2 regions of the Neobacillus sp. 19 genome follow, and region 1 is predicted to be linked to the other one. Evidence: a T-box and tRNA genes for the amino acid it is inferred to sense, from the RefSeq annotation. Region 1 holds a T-box; the other holds one or more tRNA genes.
The links. The T-box of region 1 lies ahead of serS (serine--tRNA ligase). A T-box ahead of a tRNA ligase gene usually reads a tRNA of that ligase, here a tRNA-Ser.
Positions count from the first base shown of each region.

Region 1 (4,851 bases):
GATATTGAAAAAGTAATTGAATTTCCTCACTCTGCAAAAGACAGCCAAGGCCGCTTATTAGCAGGGGCTGCCGTTGGAGTAACAAAAGATACGATGAAACGCGCTGAGGCGCTTATAGCGGCTAATGTGGATGTCCTTGTTGTTGATACTGCTCACGGACATTCAAAAGGTGTTCTTGATACAGTCAAGGAACTTAAAACAGCATTTCCTCAGGTAACAATTGTTGCCGGCAATGTGGCAACCGCTGAAGCAACCAAAGACCTGTTTGAAGCAGGGGCTGATGTCGTGAAGGTAGGAATTGGACCTGGTTCTATTTGCACAACACGGGTTGTTGCCGGCGTTGGTGTACCGCAAATTACAGCCGTCTATGACTGCGCAACAGAAGCACGGAAGCATGGAAAAACGATTATTGCTGACGGCGGCATCAAATACTCAGGGGATATCGTTAAGGCGCTGGCAGCAGGCGGACATGCCGTTATGCTGGGCAGCTTGTTAGCCGGGGTTACTGAGAGCCCTGGAGAGACGGAAATATTCCAAGGACGCCGCTTTAAGGTATATCGCGGCATGGGGTCAGTTGCCGCAATGGAAAAAGGTTCAAAAGATCGATATTTCCAAGAGGATAATAAAAAGTTTGTACCGGAAGGAATTGAAGGCCGCATCCCTTATAAAGGGCCATTAGCAGAGACCATCTATCAATTAATTGGCGGCATACGTTCAGGAATGGGTTATTGCGGTACAAAGGATCTTGAGGCATTACGGACCCAGGCACAATTTATTAAAATGACAGGTGCTGGCCTTAAAGAAAGTCACCCGCACGATGTTCAAATTACAAAAGAGGCACCTAATTATTCACTTTGATACGTTGAAACAGAGAGGCGGCTGCCTCTCTGTTTTTTTGCGTAAAAAAGCGGCTGCCATGTGAAAAAGGTCCTAAGTGAAGAAGCAAAACAAGCAAAATTTATCATAAGATGGTGCTATGCTCCGCCTATGATTTACTAGGCAGTTATGTTAAAATAACCAAGGTGTAATAAAACGTTGGAGGGCTATAAAGTGAATAAACATTTTTATCAGAAGTGCGTTGCTAGTGCGCTGGCACTCGTCATGTTTATCAGCCTATTTGCCGGAGCAAGTACAGCAAAGGCAGAAGCGGCATTAAATGTGAATGCAGATGGGGCCATATTGGTTGACGGAGAAACAGGTAAGGTTTTATATGAAAAGAATGCAGACAGTGTACTAGGAATTGCTAGTATGACAAAAATGATGACAGAATATCTTTTATTAGAGGCAGTTAAAAAGGGTAAAGTGAAATGGGACCGAGAATATACACCTAGTGACCTCGTCTATAAAATTTCCCAAAATCGTGATCTTTCAAACGTCCCGTTACGGGCTGACGGTAAATATACAGTACGTGAATTATATGAAGCAATGGCGATTTACTCTGCAAATGCTGCGACCATTGCCATTGCTGAGGTAATTGGCGGTTCAGAAACAAATTTTGTAAAAATGATGAATGATAAAGGAACTAAGTTAGGGTTGAAGGATTATAAATTCGTCAACTCAACAGGGTTAAATAATCGTGATTACAAAGGGGAGCACCCGCAAGGAACTGGCGCTGAAGAAGAAAATGTCATGTCCTCCCGGGCTGTTGCTACACTTGCGTTACATCTGATTAATGATTTCCCAGATGTATTGAAAACAGCGAGCACCCCGAAGAAAACATTCCGTGAAGGCACAGAAGATAGAATTGAAATGATCAACTGGAACTGGATGCTGCCGGAGTTAGATTTTGGCTATCAAGGCATGGACGGGCTTAAAACCGGGACAACAGATTTTGCCGGCTATTGTTTTACAGGTACGGCTTCCCGTGATGGAAAAAGATTTATTACAGTAGTTCAAAATGCGAAGGACTCCAGCGGAAAAGGCGGGTATAAAGCACGCTTTGATGAAACGAGAAAGATGTTGGATTATGCCTTCAGTAACTACTCAAAAGAAGAGCTTGTTCCAAAACACTACCAAGTGAAGGGGCATAAAACAATCCCAGTCATCAAAGGAAAAGAGGATCAAGTAAAGATTTATACGAAATCTGCCGTTGAAATGGTCGTTCACAATGGCGAAAAAGAAAATTATAAACCAGTCTTAGTACTGGATAAAAAGAAAATCAACAAAAATGGCGAGTTAACGGCACCAATTAAAAAAGGTGAAAAGGTCGGCACTTTAACCATTGAACCGAAAAACGGTGAAAAGGTCAGCTTCATTACAGGGAATGGACAAGCACAGGTGGATGTCATTGCTGCACAAGATGTAGAGAAGGCAAACTGGTTTGTTCTGATGATGCGTGGAATCGGTCATTTCTTTGGTGATGTCTGGCACGGAATTGCCTCAGCTGTTAAGGGATGGTTTTAATTAAGTATCCGCCTACTTCGTCGGGATGGTGAAGGAAGCAAAAGCACAACAATTTGTATAAGGCTGTTGCAAATTGCTAATAATTATAGTAAATTATTAAACAAAACTATAATGCTAAAAGCAATGAGAGGAACTAGTAACAGGAACATCACTCCAAAAGAGAGCCGGTGGCAGGTGTGAACCGGCGGGTGAAACTTGTGAATCCATCCTCGAGCAAGGTATGGAACACCTCCAATTCAGAGGTAAGTAAGTACTTTCGGTAGAAACCGTTACATTTTTTTTGAGGTGGGCAGCATTGGCTGTCAACCAGGGTGGTATCGCGACTAACTCTCGTCCCTGTATTTGGGGCGGGAGTTTTTTATTTTATGGCTCTGTTAAAGTTTATTGTTGATTTTGAACCACTGTTGATTGGAGCGGAAGCCGCGAGACTCCTGCGGGAGCAGCGGGACAGGTGAGACCCCACAGGCGCTTTAGCGCTGAGGAGGCTCACCGCCCGCCCCGCGAACCGCTCGCGGCTGTAGCGGAAATCAACAGCCATGCTTAGCAGAGTCTATTTTATAAAAGAAAAGGGAGTGTCTAAACATGCTGGATATTAAAGTATTAAGGGCTAATTTTGCCGAAGTAAAAGAAAAGCTGCAACATCGCGGTGAGGATTTAACAGATTTAGGCCGGTTTGAGGAGCTTGATCAAAAAAGACGCGAGTTAATTGTTGAAACTGAAAAATTAAAAAGCAAAAAGAATGAGGTTTCCCAGCAGGTTGCCGCATTAAAACGTGAGAAGCAGGATGCCGATCATTTAATTAAAGAAATGCGTGAGGTAGGCGATCAAATTAAAGTGCTTGATGACGAGCTCCGCGCGGTAGAAGAAGTTCTAGACAATTTACTGCTTAGCATTCCCAATATCCCGCATGAAAGTGTTCCGATCGGGGAAACAGAGGATGAAAATGTTGAGATTCGAAAATGGGGCCAAGTACGTGAGTTTGGATTTGAAGCGAAGCCGCACTGGGACCTTGCTGACCAATTAGGGATCCTTGACTTTGAACGGGCAGGTAAGGTTACCGGCAGCCGATTTGTCTTTTATAAAGGGCTGGGGGCCCGTTTAGAGCGTGCGTTAATGAGTTTCATGCTTGACCTTCATGTCGATGAACATGGCTATACGGAAATCCTGCCGCCATATATGGTCAACCGCACTAGCATGACCGGCACAGGCCAATTGCCAAAGTTTGAAGAGGATGCCTTTTTAATCGATAGCGAAGATTATTTCCTCATCCCTACTGCTGAGGTGCCTGTTACCAACTATCACCGTGATGAAATATTAAGCGGCGAGGAACTGCCAATCAAGTTTGCTGCCTACAGCGCGTGCTTCCGTTCTGAGGCGGGGTCAGCAGGTCGTGATACAAGGGGACTGATCCGTCAGCACCAATTCAATAAGGTTGAGCTTGTTAAGTTTGTGAAGCCGGAAGATTCATATGAGGAGCTTGAGAAACTGACACATGATGCCGAGCGGGTATTGCAATTGCTTGAGCTGCCATACCGCGTTTTAAGCATGTGCACCGGTGACCTTGGCTTTACGGCAGCGAAAAAGTACGATATTGAGGTGTGGATCCCAAGCTACGAAACCTACCGTGAGATTTCTTCTTGCAGTAATTTCGAGGCATTCCAAGCACGCCGTGCCAATATCCGCTTCCGCCGCGACAATAAAGCGAAGCCAGAGCATGTGCATACATTAAACGGATCTGGCCTTGCGATTGGCCGCACGGTCGCCGCCATTTTAGAAAACTACCAGCAGGAGGACGGCAGTGTCGTCATTCCAACTGTACTACGTCCTTATATGGGCGGCCGTGAGGTCATAACACTGTAAAAATATAAAATACCGGACGGATTTCTTCTCCGTCCGGTATTTTATATAAATATGTTTGACACAGTATGAAATATATGATAAATTACATTTTGTCGATACGGAGGAATACCCAAGTCCGGCTGAAGGGATCGGTCTTGAAAACCGACAGGCGGGTTAAACCGCGCGGGGGTTCGAATCCCTCTTCCTCCGCCATCTATATTTACAATCGCGCATAAAAACTGGAGATAAAATCCGTTACATTCGATGTAACGGATTTTTTTTATAAACAAAAACACCTATTAAAAACTAGGTGTCTTCGTTCTGTTCAGTATTTCATTTAATTTATCTTCTACATCACGGCAGACTCTCAAGGAATCCTCTTTGCTTTTTACCACGTCAGTCGTATCCATATCAATCACGAGTACTTCACTCGCATTATATTGATCCATGACCCATTCATCGTAACCCTTCCACACTTCGAAGTAGTACTCCTTTAATTCCGGGTTAATTTCAAAGCTTCGGCCGCGGGCCATAATCCGGTCAATAACGGTATCAAACGAACCTTTTAAATACACCATTAAATCAGGAGCCTTTTTTGGCAGCTCATTC
Region 1 covers NZ_JBMPZU010000095.1:6,408-11,258, forward strand. Annotated here, with positions in the region: gene guaB (IMP dehydrogenase) at 1-858, shown strand, start outside; gene ACO1D1_RS25770 (serine hydrolase) at 1,102-2,403, shown strand; T-box leader at 2,518-2,744, shown strand; gene serS (serine--tRNA ligase) at 2,986-4,263, shown strand; tRNA gene ACO1D1_RS25780 (tRNA-Ser) at 4,363-4,455, shown strand; gene ACO1D1_RS25785 (deoxynucleoside kinase) at 4,542-4,851, opposite strand, start outside.

Region 2 (4,851 bases), on a different contig from region 1:
GATTCAAGGTGCCCGTACCGCAAACCGACACAGGTAGGCGAGGAGAGAATCCTAAGGTGAGCGAGAGAACTCTCGTTAAGGAACTCGGCAAATGACCCCGTAACTTCGGGAGAAGGGGTGCTCTTTAGGGTTCATAGCCCTGAAGAGCCGCAGTGAATAGGCCCAGGCGACTGTTTAGCAAAAACACAGGTCTCTGCGAAGCCGCAAGGCGAAGTATAGGGGCTGACGCCTGCCCGGTGCTGGAAGGTTAAGAGGAGGGGTTAGCGCAAGCGAAGCTCTGAATCGAAGCCCCAGTAAACGGCGGCCGTAACTATAACGGTCCTAAGGTAGCGAAATTCCTTGTCGGGTAGAGTTCCGACCCGCACGAAAGGCGTAACGATCTGGGCACTGTCTCAACGAGAGACTCGGTGAAATTATAGTACCTGTGAAGATGCAGGTTACCCGCGACAGGACGGAAAGACCCCGTGGAGCTTTACTGTAGCCTGATATTGAATTTTGGTACAGCTTGTACAGGATAGGTAGGAGCCTGAGAAGCCGGAGCGCTAGCTTCGGTGGAGGCGTCGGTGGGATACTACCCTGGCTGTATTGAAATTCTAACCCGCACCCCTGATCGGGGTGGGAGACAGTGTCAGGTGGGCAGTTTGACTGGGGCGGTCGCCTCCTAAAGAGTAACGGAGGCGCCCAAAGGTTCCCTCAGAATGGTTGGAAATCATTCGTAGAGTGTAAAGGCACAAGGGAGCTTGACTGCGAGACCTACAAGTCGAGCAGGGACGAAAGTCGGGCTTAGTGATCCGGTGGTTCCGCATGGAAGGGCCATCGCTCAACGGATAAAAGCTACCCCGGGGATAACAGGCTTATCTCCCCCAAGAGTCCACATCGACGGGGAGGTTTGGCACCTCGATGTCGGCTCATCGCATCCTGGGGCTGTAGTCGGTCCCAAGGGTTGGGCTGTTCGCCCATTAAAGCGGTACGCGAGCTGGGTTCAGAACGTCGTGAGACAGTTCGGTCCCTATCCGTCGTGGGCGCAGGAAATTTGAGAGGAGCTGTCCTTAGTACGAGAGGACCGGGATGGACGCACCGCTGGTGTACCAGTTGTCTTGCCAAAGGCATCGCTGGGTAGCTATGTGCGGACGGGATAAGTGCTGAAAGCATCTAAGCATGAAGCCCCCCTCAAGATGAGATTTCCCATAGCGTCAAGCTAGTAAGATCCCTGAAAGATGATCAGGTTGATAGGTCAGAGGTGGAAGCATGGCGACATGTGGAGCTGACTGATACTAATCGATCGAGGACTTAACCATTTCAAATTGGTTGAACTCGTTTTTACAAAAACTTCTTCTGCATTATCTAGTTTTGAGGGAATGAAAAAAATTAAATTTCCTCTTGAAAAATATGAAAAAGACATTATAATAAAATAGTGTCGATAAAATAGTCTGGTAACAATGGCGAGAAGGTCACACCCGTTCCCATACCGAACACGGAAGTTAAGCTTCTCAGCGCCGATGGTAGTTGGGGCATGCGCCCCTGTGAGAGTAGGACGTTGCCAGGCTGTAATCATATTATTCCGCAGTAGCTCAGTGGTAGAGCTATCGGCTGTTAACCGATCGGTCGTAGGTTCGAGTCCTACCTGCGGAGCCATTTTTGTTGGAGAGCTGTCCGAGTGGCCGAAGGAGCACGATTGGAAATCGTGTAGGCGGGTAACCCTGTCTCAAGGGTTCAAATCCCTTGCTCTCCGCCATAAAAACATTGTAACAATATGGCCCCTTGGTCAAGCGGTTAAGACACCGCCCTTTCACGGCGGTAACACGGGTTCGAATCCCGTAGGGGTCACCATTTGGAGGATTAGCTCAGCTGGGAGAGCATCTGCCTTACAAGCAGAGGGTCGGCGGTTCGATCCCGTCATCCTCCACCATAATGCTCTAATTATTATTATTATCGCGGGGTGGAGCAGTCCGGTAGCTCGTCGGGCTCATAACCCGAAGGTCGCAGGTTCAAATCCTGTCCCCGCAATTTGGTCTGGTAGTTCAGTTGGTTAGAATGCCTGCCTGTCACGCAGGAGGTCGCGGGTTCGAGTCCCGTCCAGACCGCCATTTAGAGTGGCTCAGTAGCTCAGTCGGTAGAGCAAAGGACTGAAAATCCTTGTGTCGGCGGTTCGATTCCGTCCTGAGCCACCATTTATTCATTTAATTGATTGCCGATGTAGCTCAATTGGTAGAGCAACTGAATCGTAATCAGTAGGTTGGGGGTTCAATTCCTCTCGTCGGCACCTTAAGCTGACAATAACATATTATAGTGGAGGGGTAGCGAAGTGGCTAAACGCGGCGGACTGTAAATCCGCTCCCTCCGGGTTCGGCGGTTCGAATCCGTCCCCCTCCACCATTTATTTATAGGGGTATAGTTTAAAGGTAGAACGAAGGTCTCCAAAACCTTTGGTGTGGGTTCAATTCCTACTACCCCTGCCAATCATATTGTGGCGATTGTGGCGAAGTGGTTAACGCATCGGATTGTGGTTCCGACATTCGTGGGTTCGATTCCCATCAGTCGCCCCATAAAAATATTTTATTATTATCATTGGGCTATAGCCAAGCGGTAAGGCATCGCACTTTGACTGCGACATGCGTTGGTTCAAATCCAGCTAGCCCAGCCATTCTGCGGAAGTAGTTCAGTGGTAGAACACCACCTTGCCAAGGTGGGGGTCGCGGGTTCGAATCCCGTCTTCCGCTCCAAAATATACGGCGGCATAGCCAAGTGGTAAGGCAGAGGTCTGCAAAACCTTTACCACCGGTTCGAATCCGGTTGCCGCCTCCAAATTTTATCTTTCATGGATTAAAATAAGTAATTGATTTTTGCCGGGGTGGCGGAACTGGCAGACGCACAGGACTTAAAATCCTGCGGTAGGTGACTACCGTACCGGTTCGATTCCGGTTCTCGGCATTGCTTCAAACATCTTAATACGCCGGTGTGGCGGAATTGGCAGACGCGCACGACTCAAAATCGTGTTCCGTGAGGAGTGTCGGTTCGACCCCGACCACCGGTATCAATTCGATGATAAAAAGGTTTTTCACATACCATGTAGAAAACCTTTTTTGTTTTTTATTCGTATGATGGACAATTCGCAGAAGAAAAAACATAAAGAAGCGTTGTTTAGTAAAGTGAAAAAAATCGACAAATTTCGATGAAGCTACTTGACGTATGGAAGAATTGTGTGTATTATAATAACAGTCAGTTCATCAATTTGTCATATTTAATCAAAACATGCGGGTGTAGTTTACTGGTAAAACCTCAGCCTTCCAAGCTGATGTAGTGGGTTCGATTCCCATCACCCGCTCCATACATATTAACTAACGCAGTGTATCGTTACATAGGAGAACGATGCATTGCGTTTTTTCATTACATTAAAAAAGGATGCCTTCTAGCATTCAAGAATATGAAATGTACCTTCCCCGCCATGAATTTGTAAAAACATGTCCATTAATGAAAGTGTCAGCTTTTCAGCATTTTCGATATCGGTTGATGGCCGTAAATAAATGATTTGTAAAGCATTTTTCGTAGTATATTTTACGGGTGTTCGTTCTGAATCGACAAACGGGCTGCCAAAAGGTCCCTCTTGATCAGCGGCCAAAAGTAATCGATCTAAAGAATTTTTCCTCCCGTTTAATCCTATGTACTCCTCGCCGGCTTTACCAATTCGTATTTCAACTGACCCTTGGATAAGATCAAGGTCATAAATTCCAATCGGCACTTGATACTGAAGTGAAAAAAAATTATTGATATCAATAGCACTTTGCACCGAAGAAAGATAATTTTGCGATTGTACCCGTCTATATAAGCTTTCTGCAGAGGGACGGTAGCGATTTGGATCTTTACCAGTCTGTTTAAATACGTTGCGCCATTCTTGTAAGCCCGGAAGGTCTGTTACATTAGTGTTTTCTAAATCAAAATAAATCGACTCTTGAAAAAGCTGCAGTCTGCCCTTAAGCATTTGTGGTGAATCTCCTACTGTGATATTTCTGTATTCAATTACCCCAAGTTTAAAGCCGGGAATTTGCTCGATTATTTCCGTTGAAAGTTGAATTTCCAACGATTCCACCTCCAAATTTCATTAAAAATAGTTTATCATAATTAGATGTGCAGCTAATAATCTTATCAACTTTAAAATAGACGAAGTATTTTGGAAAGGAGGGAATTGAAATGGATGTAAATAGATTAAAAACTGAACTTATTGCCTTCAGTAAAGAGATTGGCATTGATAAAATCGGGTTCACTACAGCAGATCCATTCGATGAATTAAAAAATCGTTTAATTAGACAGCAGGCTCTTGGCTATCAATCAGGATTTGAGGAGCCGGATATCGAGAAACGAGTTACACCCTCATTGCTGCTTGAAGAGCCTCGCTCAATTATTTCGATTGCCCTCGCTTATCCATCAAAAATGAAGGAACGGAAGGAAGGCAGGAAGGGTGAGCGGAGAGGGATATTCAGCAGAGCCTCTTGGGGGCTAGATTATCATCATATTCTTCGGGACCGGTTGAAAAGGCTGGAAGAATTTATTATCTCTAATATCCCTGATGCCCGGTTAAGATCAATGGTTGATACTGGGGAGCTATCAGACCGGGCAGTTGCTGAAAGAGCCGGAATTGGCTGGAGCGGAAAAAACTGTGCCATTATTACACCGGAATTTGGCTCCTACGTATATATAGGAGAAATGATAACAAGTATTCCGTTTGAACCGGACACACGAATAGAGGACCAATGCGGGTCTTGCACAAAGTGTTTAGATGCCTGTCCTACAGGTGCTTTAGTCCAAGGCGGGCAAATTAACGCTCAGCGCTGTATATCATTTTTAACACAGACA
Region 2 covers NZ_JBMPZU010000048.1:1,857-6,707, forward strand. Annotated here, with positions in the region: rRNA gene ACO1D1_RS14895 (23S ribosomal RNA) at 1-1,298, shown strand, start outside; rRNA gene rrf (5S ribosomal RNA) at 1,430-1,546, shown strand; tRNA gene ACO1D1_RS14905 (tRNA-Asn) at 1,561-1,635, shown strand; tRNA gene ACO1D1_RS14910 (tRNA-Ser) at 1,644-1,735, shown strand; tRNA gene ACO1D1_RS14915 (tRNA-Glu) at 1,756-1,830, shown strand; tRNA gene ACO1D1_RS14920 (tRNA-Val) at 1,834-1,909, shown strand; tRNA gene ACO1D1_RS14925 (tRNA-Met) at 1,934-2,007, shown strand; tRNA gene ACO1D1_RS14930 (tRNA-Asp) at 2,011-2,087, shown strand; tRNA gene ACO1D1_RS14935 (tRNA-Phe) at 2,096-2,171, shown strand; tRNA gene ACO1D1_RS14940 (tRNA-Thr) at 2,191-2,263, shown strand; tRNA gene ACO1D1_RS14945 (tRNA-Tyr) at 2,292-2,376, shown strand; tRNA gene ACO1D1_RS14950 (tRNA-Trp) at 2,386-2,459, shown strand; tRNA gene ACO1D1_RS14955 (tRNA-His) at 2,471-2,546, shown strand; tRNA gene ACO1D1_RS14960 (tRNA-Gln) at 2,570-2,644, shown strand; tRNA gene ACO1D1_RS14965 (tRNA-Gly) at 2,649-2,723, shown strand; tRNA gene ACO1D1_RS14970 (tRNA-Cys) at 2,732-2,805, shown strand; tRNA gene ACO1D1_RS14975 (tRNA-Leu) at 2,846-2,931, shown strand; tRNA gene ACO1D1_RS14980 (tRNA-Leu) at 2,953-3,034, shown strand; tRNA gene ACO1D1_RS14985 (tRNA-Gly) at 3,255-3,328, shown strand; gene ACO1D1_RS14990 (B3/B4 domain-containing protein) at 3,410-4,078, opposite strand; gene queG (tRNA epoxyqueuosine(34) reductase QueG) at 4,189-4,851, shown strand, end outside.
Region 2: it has a tRNA-Ser gene. The T-box ahead of serS (serine--tRNA ligase) is inferred to sense a tRNA for this amino acid. The anticodon was not compared.